Regions from separate parts of the Mesorhizobium sp. B1-1-8 genome, predicted to be linked through region 3. Evidence: predicted binding sites of a transcription regulator. Region 3 holds the regulator's gene; each other region holds the start of a gene.

Region 1 (4,815 bases), 1.4 Mb from region 3:
AGCACTTGCTTGCCGTGCCCGCCGGCGACAATGTCATTCGTCTGTTGCCGCCGCTCACCGTCACCGACGCCGAGATCGGCGAGGCGCTCGACCGCATACGCGCCGGCGCCCGCGGCCTGGCCGACGCCATCGCCGCCGAAGCCGCCAAGTAATTCTGGAATCTTGCCGATGAGCGTCCGTCACTTCACCGATCTATCCGCCGTTTCCGAAGGCGACCTGCGTTTCATCCTAGACGATGCGGTGGTGCGAAAGGCAAGGCTGAAAGCCGGCGAGCGGTCGAAGCCGCTCGAAGGCAAGGTGCTGGCCATGATCTTCGACAAGCCCTCGACGCGCACCCGCGTTTCCTTCGATGTCGGCATGCGCCAGCTCGGCGGCGAGACCATCATGCTGACCGGCACCGAGATGCAGCTCGGCCGTTCGGAGACCATCGCCGATACCGCCAAGGTGCTGTCGCGCTATGTCGACGCCATCATGATCCGCACCACCTCGCATGACCGGCTGATCGAATTGACCGAGAACGCCACCGTTCCGGTCATCAACGGGCTGACCGACGATACCCACCCGTGCCAGCTGATGGCCGACATCATGACCTTCGAGGAGCATCGCGGTCCGGTGGCCGGCAAGACCTTCGCCTGGACCGGCGACGGCAACAACGTGCTGCATTCGATGCTGGAAGCCTCGGCGCGGTTTCGCTTCAACCTCAATGTCGCGGTGCCAGAAGGCAGCGAGCCGGTCGAGAAGCATGTCGACTGGGCCAAGGCCAATGGCGGCAGGATCAGGTTTGCCCGTTCGGCCGAAGAGGCCGTCGACCAGGCGGATTGCGTCGTCACCGACAGCTGGGTGTCGATGGGCCAGGAACATCGCGCCCGCGGCCACAACGTCTTCCTGCCCTATCAGGTCAACGCCGCGCTGATGGCCAGGGCAAAAACCGATGCGCTGTTCATGCATTGCCTGCCGGCGCATCGCGGCGAAGAGGTCACCGACGAGGTGATCGACGGGCCGCACTCGGTGGTGTTCGACGAAGCCGAGAACCGGCTGCACGCCCAGAAGGCGGTGCTGGCCTGGTGCCTTGGTGTTTGAAGTGCCTCGGTGTTTGAAGTGCCTTGGTGTTTGAAGTGCCTTGGTGTTTGAAGTGCCTTGCCGCCTGATCCGGCAACTTGATCCGGGGATATGTCGCCTTGATCCGGGAATACGTGATGCCTATTTGCGGGCCATCACGTAAATTGAACGCGCTTCGATGCATGCCGCTTAACCGGTGGCATGGCCGCGCCCCGGAGTATTGTCATGTTGGAAACGCATTCATTGGCTGAGCATCGACCCAAACTCGGCGAATTCGGCTACGCCGGCGACGACCATGTCGTGCCTTACGAGGTAGCGCCGCTCGACGTTCGCGGCCGCACCGTGCAGCTCGGGCCGATGCTCGACGCCATCCTCAGCCGTCACGACTATCCGGAGCCGGTCGCCCGCCTTTTGGCTGAAGCCTGCGTGCTCACGGTTCTGCTTGGCACGTCGCTGAAGTTTGAGGGCAAGTTCATCCTGCAGACCCGCACCGACGGGCCGGTCGACATGCTGGTGGCTGATTTCACCACGCCGCATGCGTTGCGCGCCTATGCGCGCTTCGACGCCGAGCGGCTGCAGGCGCTGATCGCCAGCGGCGAAACCTCGCAGCAGAAGCTGCTCGGCGCTGGCGTTCTGGCGCTGACCATCGATCAGGGCTCGCACACGCAGCGCTATCAGGGCATCGTCCAGCTCGACGGCACCTCGCTTGAGGACGCAGCGCGCACCTATTTCCGTCAGTCGGAGCAGATCCCGACCGATCTCAGAATGTCGGTGGCCAAGCTGGTGACGCCCGGCCCCGGCGGCGCGCGCGAGCAATGGCGCGCCGGCGGCATCCTGGCGCAGTTCCTGCCGCAGGCGCCGGAGCGCAGGCGGGTGCCCGATATTTCAGGCGGCGACGGTGATCCGCGCGAGGTGGCGCCGGAGCCGGCCGACAATTCCTGGCAGGAATTGCTGGCGCTGCTCAACACCATCGAGCCGACGGAGCTAATCGATCCGACGGTCGGCGCCGAGCGCTTGCTTTACCGGCTGTTCCACGAACATGGCGTGCGCGTCTTCCGCAGCGTTCCGGTGGCCGACCAGTGCTCGTGCTCGCGTGAAAAGATCCGCGGCATCCTCGAAGGCTTTTCGGCTGAGGAGATCAAGGACAGCACCGAGGATGGCGGCATCCATGTCGCCTGCGAGTTCTGCTCGACGCAGTACGATTTCGACCCGGCCGATTTTTCGGCGAAGTGATTTCTTTCTTCTCCCCGTTCACGGGGAGAAGGTGCCCGAAGGGCGGATGAGGGGCAGCGCCAACTTCCGGCGATGGTCGCGCCCCTTCACTCGAGCGGCATGCCTGAACGATAATCTTGCAAGTCTGGCGCTGCCCCTCATTGCCCTGCCGGGCATTTCTCCCCGTTTCACGGGGAGAAAAACGCTAATTCACCGTCCGCTTCGTCCCCGGCAGGTCGAGCGAGAAGGCGGGGATCGCGATGTCGAATGTCTCGCCGCGCTGGTTACGCATCGTGTAGTGGCCGACCATGATGCCGGACGGCGTCGAGAGTGGGCAGCCTGACGTATACTGATAGCTGTCGCCGGGATTGAGCTCCGGCTGGTCGCCGACGACGCCGGCGCCGCGCACCTCCTCGACGCGGCCGCGGCCGTCGGTGATATGCCAGTAGCGCGACATCAGCTGCACGAACTCGTCCGAGCGGTTGTCGATCGTCACCTGGTAGCCCCAGACATAGCGGTTCTCGGACGGATCGGAGCGATCCTCCAGATAGAACGGCCTGACCAGCACTTCGATGTTGCGCGTCACGGCGCGATACATGGCCCACTCCGGTTGCCGCGGCAGGGGAACCTTTGTCGCGCTTTGCGGTTGTTACGCGAAGCGTATTCCATTCTGCCAGCCTCAAAGCGCACGTGCCGAAAAACAATGTCATTTAAGTGACACATGACAATGTTGGTGTGCACAAACCGTGCGGGCGACTCGGGGCGGCCTGTCGACTGATGAAACGGCCGCGGGTGGCCTTTCCGGAGTGACCAGATCTCGATGGAACTGACCCTCGCAGCCGCCTTCACCTCGTCAGCCCTTCTCCTTTCAAATTTCGCCAGCATCGCGCTCGCATCGTCGCAACTGAAGCGGCGCCGTGTCATCCCGCCGCCCTCCGGCAACCAGCCGCCTGTCTCGATCGTCGTGCCGTCGCGAGGCGTCGAGCCGTTCACCAAAGAGACGCTTCAACGCGCCTTCTCGCTCGACTGGCCGCGCTACGAGCTGATCTTCTGCGTCGCGCACGCAGAAGATCCGGTCGTCAAGCTGATCAACGCCGCGATCGCCGGCCATCCTGACGTTCCCGCGCGACTTCTGATCGGCAATGACAGGATCAGCGCCAACCCCAAGCTTAACAATTGCGTCAAGGGCTGGCAGGCGGCGCGGCACAATTGGGTCATCCTCGCCGATTCCAACGTGCTGATGCCAAAGGACTATGTCCAGCATCTGATGGCGGCATGGCGGCCGGAAACCGGCCTCGTCTGCTCGACTCCGATCGGCTCGCGCCCCGACGGCTTCTGGGCCGAGGTCGAATGCGCCTTCCTCAACACGCTGCAGGCGCGCTGGCAGTATGCCGGCGAGGCGCTCGGGCTGGGATTCGCCCAGGGCAAGAGCATGTTGTGGAACAAGCCGATGCTCGACGCCAACGGCGGCATCGAGGCGCTCTCCGCCGAGATCGCCGAGGATGCGGCCGCCACCAAGCTGGTCAACGGGCTCGGCCTCTACGTCAATCTCGTCGCCTCGCCCTTCGAGCAGCCGCTCGGCCAGCGCCGGCTCGACGAAATCTGGTCGCGCCAGGCGCGCTGGGCGCGATTGCGCCGTGTCACCTTTCCGCTGTTCTTTGCGCCCGAGATCCTGACCGGCGTGATGATGCCGCTGCTTTTGGCGCTGGTCGCCGCGGCAAGCGCCGGCGTGAGCCTGCCCACTACCGTGCTATGCGTGCTGGTCATCGCTTATCTGCCGGAATGCCTGCTGGCCCGCAGCAAGGGCTGGTATCTGTCGCCGCGCAGCGTCACCGCGATGATCGTGCGCGACGCAATGCTGCCCGCCATCTGGATCCGCGGCTGGCTCGGCGGTGCGGTCGAATGGCGCGGCAACGCCATGACCATCCGCACCAAGGAAATGACCGAGCTGGAAGAAGTCGCCTGAGCAGCGCCCCGGGGCGCTGCTTACGCGGCCGACTTCAGCGCCTGTTCGATATCCTCGAGCAGGTCGTCGGCGTCCTCCAGTCCGACCGACAGGCGAAGCGTGCCCGGCCCGATGCCGAGCTCGGCGCGCGCCTCCTCGCTTAGGTTCTTGTGCGTCGTCGTCGCCGGATGCGTGATCAGGCTCTTCGCGTCGCCGAGATTGTTGGAGATCAGCACGATGTCGAGCGCGTTCTGGAAGGCGAAGGCCGCCTGCTTGCCGCCCTTGATGTCGAGGCAGATCAGCGTCGAGCCGCCCGACATCTGCTTGCCGACGACATCGGCCTGCGGATGGTCGGCGCGGCCCGGATAGATGAGGCGGGCGATCTCCGGCCGGCCGGCGAGGAAGTCGGCGATCCTGCCGGCGCTTTCCGTCTGCTGGCGCACGCGCAGCGGCAGCGTCTCCAGCCCTTTGAGCAGCGTCCAGGCGTTGAAGGGCGACAGGCTCGGACCGGTGTGGCGGAAATAATCGTGCAAATTCTCGTCGATCCATTTCTTGTCGGACAGGACGATGCCGCCGAGGCAGCGGCCTTGTCCGTCAAT
Region 2 (4,815 bases), 1.4 Mb from region 3:
CGAGCTGATGGCACGGCTCCCATTCGAGACCGAGATTGTCGTCGGGCAGCTCGTTGAACATCAGTTCCCAGGCATCCGGGTTATGCGCGATATTCCAGTCGCCGCTCGCCCAGTTACCGTCCATCGCGCAATTCTCGAAAGCGATGCGCACGCCCTTGTCGGCGGCGCGTTTCGCCAGCGGCCCCCAGACCTCGCGGAAGCGCGGCAGGCTGTCGGTCAGCTTCTTGCCGCGCAGGCGCCCAGTGAAGCCGCTGACCATGGAAGCACCGAACAGATGCGCATTGTCGATCGCCGCTTCCCAAGCCTTGAGCACGCCCTTATCGGTATCGCCGCTCTCCAGAGGATTGCCGAACACCCCGATCGAGGACACGGTCACGTCGGCATCGCCGATCGCTTCGCGGACTTCGCCCGCCAGGCGCTTCAGGTCCTTGCCGCCCAATGTCTGCCAGAAGAAAGGCTGGATGCTCTCGAAGCCAAGCGGCAGGATCTGCCTGACATAGGCCGCCGGGTCTTCGAGATTGGCCCGCACCATGGTGCCGATCCTGATGTCGAGAAGCGGATTTGGCATCATTGTGCTTCCTGTGCGATGGCGACACGGCGCCCGGTCTCGGCGCTTTCGATCGCGCCGAAGACCATGGCGAGGCTCTTGATGTTGTCGGTGCCGCGCGTCTCCGGCTCGGTTCCGGTTTCGACCGCCTGCATGAAATCCTTGATGATGCCGAGATGGCCTTCAACGCGGTCGGCGGGATGGAGCGGCGGCACTTCGATCGGCTGGGTCTTGTCGATGATACCGTCGCGGCCGGAGGCAACCACCTCCGCCCTGAGCCCGTCATGGCCATCCCACAGCACGCTGCCGCGCTGGGCGACGATACGCCAGCTTCCCTCCCAGCTCGTGCGGAAACCATCGGCGCACCAGCTGCCGGCATAGGTGAAGATCTTGCCGCCACCGAGATCGAAGACGGCGCTGGCCGACGAGCCCTGCCGGTACCAGGAATTGGGCGGTTCCCATTCCTGGCAATAGACGCTGGCCGGCTCGCCGCCGACCATGTAGCGGGCGGCGTCGAACGTGTGGATCGCCATGTCGAGCAGCAGCACGTGGCGCATCTCCTCGCGAAACCCGCCGAAATGCGGCGCGACGAAGAAGTCGGCATGGATGCTGGTCGGCTGGCCGATGGCGCCGGAGTGCAGGAACCGCCTGATGCGCCTGACATTGGCGACATAGCGTCGGTTCTGCACGACGGCGTGGATGCAGTCGGCGCGGCGCGCCGCCTCGATGATGGCGCGTGCATTCTGCGGGCTGTCGGCCAGCGGCTTTTCGGTCAGCAGATGGCAGTTGTGCGCGAAGGCCGAAAGCGCGACTTCGCGCCGGGCGGCGGGAACCACGACGTCGAACACGGCATCGGGCTTGACCTGGTCGAGGACGGCGTCAAGGTTGGTGCCGATGACGGTGTTGGTAAGCGCGTACTCGCGCGCCCTCGCCTGTGCCCGCTCGACATCGAGGTCGACGAGGCCGACAATGGCGAGCTCGTCGATCTGCTTCACGGCATCGAGCCAGTGCTTGCTCATCGCTCCGCACCCGGCCAGGACGACCTTCATCATCCAGCGCTCCTCCCGTTCGGCCCCTCCAGGCCGAATGTCACGGCATCCACGGGGTCACCGTAAACGTTTTTCCGTAAACGTTTACGACAACACACCCGATGGCCTAGAATGTCAATCGGCTGCCTGCAAAAATCGTCCCGACGCCTTGGCCTGAGCGGCAGCCGGTGCTAGCCAAGGCAGGGGGAGAACCGTCCTTTGGCGTCAAGCATCCACGATCTCGCGCGTCACCTGAACATCTCGATCGGCACCGTGTCGCGCGCTCTGAACGGCCGTGCGGACGTCAATGCCGAGACGCGCCAGCGTGTGCTCGAAGCAGCCAGGAAGCTGAACTATTCGCCCAATCAGTCAGGCCGCAGCCTGCGCCAGGGCGCCACCCATTCCATCGCCTTCATGCTGCAGCCGCATCCCGGCGACCAGCAATATGGCGAGCCGTTCTTCATCCCGTTCCTGACGGGCCTGCAGGCGCGGCTCGCCGAGCATGACCTGGATCTGATGGTCGTCATGGGTGAGCCGGGCCAATATCAGCAGGAGCGGTTGCGCCGCGTGGTCGAGACGCGCCGGGCCGACGCGGTCGTGCTGGCCAATACGCGAAGGGAAGACGATCGGATCGACTATCTCAGCAAGGCCGGCTTTCCCTTCGCCACGCTTGGCAGAAGTCAGTCCGGCGGCGACACGTATCCTTCACTCGATATCGATTTCGAGAGGGCGGGTGATGAAGCGGTCGACCGGCTGGTCGCGCGCGGCCACCGCCGCATCGCCGCCATCCGCCCTTCGCTTGATCTCAACTTCGGCTACCTGTTCCTCGACGGCTACCGCAAGGCGCTGAAGCGGCACGGTATCGAGGTCGACCCCGACCTGATCGCCGATGGCTTCATCAACGAGACCGGCGGCTACCAGGTGACGCCGCAAGTAATGCGCTCCAAAAACCCGCCGACGGCGATCATCTTCAACAATGACGCGATGGCGCTCGGCGGCTGCAAGGCGCTGGCCGAGATGGGTATCAAGCCGGGCCATGACATGGCCGTGATCGTCATCGTCGACACGCCGCTCTGCCGCTATTTCTCGCCGGCGCTGACTGCCTTCCGTCCATCGCTGGAGCCCATGGGCAGGCGGCTGGCCGAGATGCTGCTCGCTTCGCTTCCCGCCTTCGCCGGTCCCGAAGGCACGCGGATCATGCGGGAGGTCTGGCCGCTGGAACTGATCGCAAGAGAGAGCGATTGAGCGGAGGCGCTTTCCCTTCTCCCCTTGTGGGAGAAGGTGTCGCCGAAGGCGACGGATGAGGGGTGCTCCAGATGGCACCAGCGTCTCACTCCGCTGGAGCACCCCTCATCCGTCTCGGCGCTACGCGCCGATCCACCTTCTCCCGCAAGGGGAGAAGGAAACTGTCACGCAACCATCACGTTCACGTCCTAGACCGCTTGACGGGAACCGGCTCGCCGCATCGCCGATGCGCGTTCCTTCCAAGCCGCTCTGCTCGTCAAGAAGGGGATATCGATGAAGCATCTCAACCGAACCGTCGCGCTCGGCGCGGCACTTGCCCTTTTCACTACCCTGCCCCCGGCGCTTGCCGACGGCGTCGCCTATGTCAACAAGGGGCTCGTCGGCATCGGCCGCATCCCGGCCGGCCAGAAGGACAAGTTCGGCGAGACCTTCGGCTCCGGTTCCGGCATGGCGATCGACACCAAGTCCTGGACGCGTGACGGGAACGCCTACAAGGGTTCGCTCTGGCTGCTGCCGGATCGTGGCTACAATGTCGTCGGCACCACCGACTACCGGCCGCGCCTCAACACCATTTCGATCGAGTTCACCCCGACCGCGCCAGGCGCGGCACCCGCTGCCGGCCAGGAACAGTCGGGCGTCAAGGCGATGCTCGCCGATACCATGCTGTTGACCGACGACAAGGGCGCCGATGCAACCGGCCTTGATCCGTTGAACGGCGTGCGCGCCGCCGCCGGCGGCATGCCGATCCTGCCTGAGGCCAACGGCAAGCTGGCGCTCGACAACGAGGCAATCGTGCGGCTGCCCGACGGCACCATGTTCATCTCCGACGAATATGGCCCCAACATCTACCGCTTCTCGGCCGACGGCCATCTGATGTCGGCAACGCAGCCGCCGGCCGCCCTGGTGCCGATGCGCCATGGCAAGCCGAACTTCGCTTCCAACAATCCTGGCCCGGGTGCGGCCGAGCCCGATCCGAAAGATCCCGAGACCGGCCGCCAGAACAATCAGGGCCTGGAAGGCATGTCGATGACGCCGGACGGCAAGTTCCTGATCGCCGTGCTGCAATCGGCGCCGCGCCAGGACGGAGGCGATTCCGGCTCGACGCGCCAGAACACGCGCGCGCTGGTCTATGATGCGTCCGACCTCGCCCATCTCAAGCTGGCGCATGAGTATGTGGTGCCGCTGCCGGTGTTCAAGGACGCCAAGGGCAAGACCAAGGTCGCCGCGCAGAGCGAGATCGTGGCGCTGTCGGACACCAGCTTCCTGATGATTGCGCGCGACAGCGGCAACGGCCAAGGCGTGAAGGATGCCGAGTCGGTTTACCGCAAGATCAACATCGTCGATCTCTCCGGCGCCACCGATATCGCCAATGGCCCCTTCGACGCCGCCGACAAGCCGGTGGCGCCGAAAGGCGTGCTCGATCCGTCGGTGACGCCGGCCAAGCTGACCGCATTCATCGACATCAACGACAAGGGCGAGCTCGGCCGCTTCGGCATGCACAACGGCGTGCCGAACGACAGGAACAACCTCTCGGAGAAGTGGGAGGCGATGTCGCTCGCGAGCGTGCTCGATCCGAAGCTGCCCGACGACTATTTCCTGTTCGTCGCCAACGACAACGACTTCCTGACCCAGGACGGCTTCCAGGTCGGCGCGCCCTACAAGGCCGAGGACGGCGCCGATGTCGACACCACCTTCCTGGTCTATCAGGTCACCCTGCCCGGACTGTCTAGGAACAGCCTCGCCGCGAATTAGTTCTGCTTCGGTCGTGTGCCGAACGGCATATGGCCAAGCGCGGAAGGGATGCATGAGCATCAGGCCTGCGATAGCATCGCGGGCCTGATTCATTTTCGGTGCTGTCATGGATGACAAAAAGCCCGCTCGAAGGCGGACCCACGACCTGACGAGCGGCCCGATCCCGCGCACCCTGCTGTTGTTCGCCCTGCCCGTGCTGGGCTCCAACGTGCTGCAGTCGCTGAACGGCTCGATTAACGCGGT
Region 3 (4,815 bases):
TCGCCCGCATCTCCGGCGAGACGGCGCCGCTGCTCTTCACGGCGCTCAACAACCAGTTCTGGTCGAGCAACCTCAACGCGCCAATGGCCAGCCTGCCGGTGACCATCTTCCAGTTCGCTCTCAGCCCCTATGAAGAATGGCAGCAACTGGCGTGGACCGGCGCACTCATAATCACCCTTACGGTTCTTGGGCTGAGCATCTTCGCCCGCAGCCTTACCGGACGCAGAGAGGACAGATGAAACCGATGTTGTCCACCGATTTGAACGTAGCCGACACGACCGTCGAGAAAGCCAAGATCGAGGTCAAGAACCTCAACTTCTATTACGGCCAGTCAAAGGCGCTGAAGGACATCAGCCTGTCCTTGCCGGAGCGCAGCGTCACCGCCTTCATCGGCCCGTCGGGCTGCGGAAAGTCGACGCTGCTGCGCGTCTTCAACCGCATCTACGAGCTCTACCCGAAGCAGACCGCCGACGGCCAGGTACTGCTCGACGGCAAAAACATCCTCGACCGCTCGCAGGACCTCAACCTGCTCAGGACCAAGATCGGCATGGTGTTCCAGAAGCCGACGCCGTTCCCGATGTCGATCTACGAGAACATCGCCTTCGGCGTCAGGCTCTATGAGAAGATCAGCAAGGCCGAAATGGACGGCCGCGTCGAGCAGGCGCTGAAACGCGCAGCGCTTTGGACCGAGGTCAAGGACAAGCTCAACGCCAGCGGCCTCAGCCTCTCGGGCGGCCAGCAGCAGCGCCTCTGCATCGCCCGCACCGTGGCGGTGAAGCCCGAGGTCATCCTGCTCGACGAGCCGGCCTCGGCGCTCGATCCGCTGTCGACCGCCAAGATCGAGGAACTGATCGACGAGTTGCAGGCCGACTACACGATCGTCATCGTCACCCACAACATGCAGCAGGCGGCGCGCGTGTCGCGGCAGACGGCGTTCATGTATCTTGGCGAACTGGTCGAGTTCGACCGGACGGAGAAGATCTTCACCTCGCCTCGCGAGAAGCGCACGCAGGACTACATCACCGGCCGCTTCGGCTGAGTTCACACGAGGACATAAATCATGGCCGAACATACTGTCGCTTCCTTCGACGAGGATCTCGGGCAGATCAGCCGGCTCATCCGTGACATGGGCGATCTTGCCGCGTCCATGGTCGGCGCCTCGACCAAGGCCCTGCTCAATTCCGACAACGCGCTCGCACAGCGCGTCGTCTCCGACGACGCCATCATGGACGCGCGCCAGCGTGAACTCGACGACCGTGCCATCACGCTCATCGCCAAGCGGCAGCCGATGGCAGACGATCTGCGCCACGTGGTCGGCTCGATCCGCATGGCCGGCGACCTCGAGCGCATCGGCGACCTGGCCAAGAACATCGCCAAGCGCGTCGGCTCGGTCGGCATCAGCGCAGCACCCCGCGATCTTTCGCATTCGATCGACTCGATGGCGCAGATGGTGCTGATCCAGGTCCAGGCCGTCATCCAGGAATATACGGCGGGCGACGCCACGGCACTCGCCACGCTGCGCAATGCCGACGAACGCATCGACGTCAAATACACGTCCGTGTTCCGTGAACTCCTGACCTACATGATGGAGGATCCGCGCAACATCACGGCTTGCACGCATCTTCTGTTTTGCGCCAAGAACCTGGAGCGCATCGGCGACCATGTCACCAACATCGCCGAGAACGCCTATTATGTGTTGACCGGCACGCAATTGCCCGCGAACCGTCCGAAGCAGGACGAGACCGCGATGTCGACACCGGCCACCTGACAACAAGGGTAACCTGCCGATGATCGCGCCGCGCATCATGGTGGTGGAGGACGAGGAGCCGCTGGGCGTGCTGCTCCGCTACAACCTCGAATCCGAAGGCTATCAGGTCGAGGTGGTGACACGAGGCGACGAAGCCGAGATCCGCCTGCAGGAGAACGTGCCCGACCTTTTGGTGCTCGACTGGATGGTGCCGGCGGTTTCCGGCATCGAGCTTTGCCGCCGCCTCAGGATGCGTCCCGAGACCGAGCGGCTGCCGATCATCATGCTGACCGCGCGGGGTGAAGAAAGCGACCGGGTGCGCGGCCTCTCGACCGGCGCCGACGACTATCTGGTCAAGCCGTTCTCGACGCCGGAATTCATGGCGCGGATCAAGGCGCTGCTGCGCCGCGCCAAGCCGGAAGTGCTGTCCAGCGTGCTCAAGGTGGGCGATATCGTGCTCGACCGCGAGTCGCACCGCGTCTACCGCAAGAAGAGCGAGATCCGGCTCGGGCCGACCGAGTTCCGGCTGCTCGAGTTCATGATGCGGCATCCCGGCCGGGTGTTCTCGCGCAGCCAGTTGCTCGACAATGTCTGGGGCGAGACGATCTATATCGACGAGCGCACGGTGGACGTGCATGTCGGGCGCCTGCGCAAGGCGGTCAACAACGGCCGCATGCCGGACGTGATCCGCACCATCCGCGGGGCGGGTTACGCGATCCGCGAGGATTGATCAGGCCACGTTCTTGCCTGCCGTGCCAGTTCGCGCCTGCACGCCCGGCGCAAAAATCTCCTGGTCGACGAAGCTCAGCGCACGCATGGCGCAGCCTTCGCGGATCAGCGGCAGTTCGTTCGGCTCGGTGTCGAAGGAGATCGATGTCGAGTGCTGGCCGCCCGCGGTCTGGGCGATCGCCTCGCGCAGCGCCGGCTCGATCAGATCGAAGGCGGCCGCGCTGACGCCGACCATGGCGACAGGTGCGGGATCGATCAGCGCGAACAGGCTGCCGAGGCCGAAGCCCAGCGCCTCGCCCGCCCGCCGATAGGCCTCGCGCTCCGGGCCGTCCTGCAGCCTCGCCTTTGCTGCGAGCGCCCGCATGTCGGCATCGCCGACATCGACCGGTTCGGCGTCCTCGCTCATCTTCATGGCGCTGCGCCAGATGGCGTAGTTGCCGGCATAGGCCTCGACGCAGCCGCGCCGCCCGCAGCGGCAGAGCGCGCCGCCCGGCCGATGGATCATATGGCCGAACTCGCCGCCCGAGGAATGCGTGCCGGTGAAAAGCTCGCCCTTCAGCACCAGGCCCATGCCGATGCCGTGCGACAACAGGATGGCGATGAAATTGTCGCGGTAGCGGTCGGGATCGCGCCATTGCAGCGCCACCGCCATCATGTTGCAGTCATTCTCCATGGTGGCCGGAATGCCGAATTCCTTCTCCAGAATGTCGGCAAAAGGGATGTCGGTCAGTGGCGTGATCGGCGACCACAGCATGGCGCGGGCATGGGAATCGGTGATGCCCTGGATGCCCATTGCGATGCGGGCGACGCTGCCGATGTCGAGGTCCGGGTCCTCCAGCCGGCGCCGGACTATGCCAACGCATTCGCCGATCAACGCGTCGCGCGATATCGTCAGCGTGTCGAGGCGCCGCTGCTCCTCGGCGACGACCTGGCCCGTATAGTCGATGACGGCGACCGAGAGGAAATTCAGCGACAGCACCACGGTCACTACCGCGGCGGCTTCCGGATTGAGGGCAAGGCCGACCTGAGGCCGCCCGCGCTTCAGCGAAGCGGTCTCGCTGGACTTGCTCTCGGCAAGAATGCCTTCCTGGATCAGGTCGGCGGAGATTGCCGAAATGGTCGAGTGGCTCAGCCCCGTGGTGGCGGCGATCTCCGTCCGCGACGGCTGGCCGACCCGGCGCACGGCCGAAATCACCATGCCGCGGTTGCGCCGGCGCAGATCGTCGTGGCGGATTCCGACCGACATGGCTTCGCATTTCCTCCCGGTCATCGCGGCCTTGTGATGATGCATGGGCCGTCGGCGATGCGCCAGCGGTTCAGTTTTGTTGGAAAACCGCCGAACCGCAGTAGTTTTTTGTTTTTGCTCCAGGATAGTGGCAGAAGCCAGTAGAGCTGTCATTATTTATTGCGGCACTCGAAAAAAGTTTCGAGCCGATCAGAAACCATCAGAATCGCAGTTGACAGGGCTATTGCCCCGGGTCAGTATTTTTTTTGAGGCTCGAAAAAAGCCTCTGTGCCGGCCTACGGGCCAGTCTGGTCGCGCCGCACAGGGCGCAGGGAGGAATATCATGAAGAAATTCGCAGCCGCCATACTGGCGGGTGTTGCCATGTCGCTGACGTTGGCGTCGGTCGCCGAGGCGAAGGACAAGGTGATCGGCGTTTCGTGGTCGAACTTCCAGGAAGAGCGCTGGAAGACGGATGAAGCGGCGATGAAGGCGGCCATCGAGGCCGCCGGCGACAAGTATATTTCCGCCGACGCGCAGTCCAATCCGGGCAAGCAGCTGACCGACGTCGAAAGCCTGATCTCGCAGGGCGCCAATGCGCTGATCATCCTGGCACAGGATGCCTCGGCAATCGGCCCGGCGGTGCAGAAGGCGCTCGACGAGGGCATCCCGGTGGTCGGCTATGATCGCCTGATCGAAAACAAGGATGTGTTCTACCTGACCTTCGACAACAAGGAAGTCGGACGCATGCAGGCCCGCGAGGTGTTCAAGGTCAAGCCGGAAGGCAACTACGTCTTCATCAAGGGCTCGGGCGCCGATCCGAACGCCGATTTCCTGTTCGCGGGCTCGATGGAAGTGCTGAAGGCGGCAATGGACAGCGGCAAGATCAAGAATGTCGGCGAGGCCTATACCGACGGCTGGCTGCCGGCCAATGCGCAGAAGAACATGGAGCAGTTCCTGACCGCCAACGACAACAAGGTCGACGCGGTGGTGGCGGCCAATGACGGCACCGCCGGCGGCGTTGTCGCGGCGCTGACGGCACAGGGTCTTGCCGGCACGGTGCCGGTGTCGGGCCAGGACGGCGACCACGCGGCGCTGAACCGCATCGCGCTCGGC

What was found. Region 3 encodes PhoB, which activates phosphate uptake and scavenging genes when phosphate is short. Its sites were predicted from a motif close to TGTCATNNANCTGTCAT; they were not measured.
Region 1: FJ974_RS27370 (ceramide glucosyltransferase) is a predicted target of PhoB. The motif match lies at 2,976-2,992, and genes of this name have one in related genera.
Region 2: FJ974_RS12990 (esterase-like activity of phytase family protein) is a predicted target of PhoB. The motif match lies at 2,983-2,999, and genes of this name have one in related genera.

What each region holds. Positions count from the first base shown of each region.
Region 1 covers NZ_CP083956.1:5,630,206-5,635,020, reverse strand. The annotation lists gene FJ974_RS27390 (aspartate aminotransferase family protein) at 1-152, shown strand, start outside; gene argF (ornithine carbamoyltransferase) at 169-1,080, shown strand; gene FJ974_RS27380 (Hsp33 family molecular chaperone) at 1,261-2,292, shown strand; gene apaG (Co2+/Mg2+ efflux protein ApaG) at 2,477-2,869, opposite strand; gene FJ974_RS27370 (ceramide glucosyltransferase) at 3,092-4,237, shown strand; gene FJ974_RS27365 (O-succinylhomoserine sulfhydrylase) at 4,258-4,815, opposite strand, start outside.
Region 2 covers NZ_CP083956.1:2,675,216-2,680,030, reverse strand. The annotation lists gene FJ974_RS13005 (sugar phosphate isomerase/epimerase family protein) at 1-571, opposite strand, end outside; gene FJ974_RS13000 (Gfo/Idh/MocA family protein) at 568-1,599, opposite strand; gene FJ974_RS12995 (LacI family DNA-binding transcriptional regulator) at 1,795-2,820, shown strand; gene FJ974_RS12990 (esterase-like activity of phytase family protein) at 3,094-4,572, shown strand; gene FJ974_RS12985 (MATE family efflux transporter) at 4,679-4,815, shown strand, end outside.
Region 3 covers NZ_CP083956.1:1,306,935-1,311,749, forward strand. The annotation lists gene pstA (phosphate ABC transporter permease PstA) at 1-239, shown strand, start outside; gene pstB (phosphate ABC transporter ATP-binding protein PstB) at 236-1,039, shown strand; gene phoU (phosphate signaling complex protein PhoU) at 1,061-1,768, shown strand; gene phoB (phosphate regulon transcriptional regulator PhoB) at 1,788-2,477, shown strand; gene FJ974_RS06465 (ROK family protein) at 2,478-3,722, opposite strand; gene xylF (D-xylose ABC transporter substrate-binding protein) at 4,045-4,815, shown strand, end outside.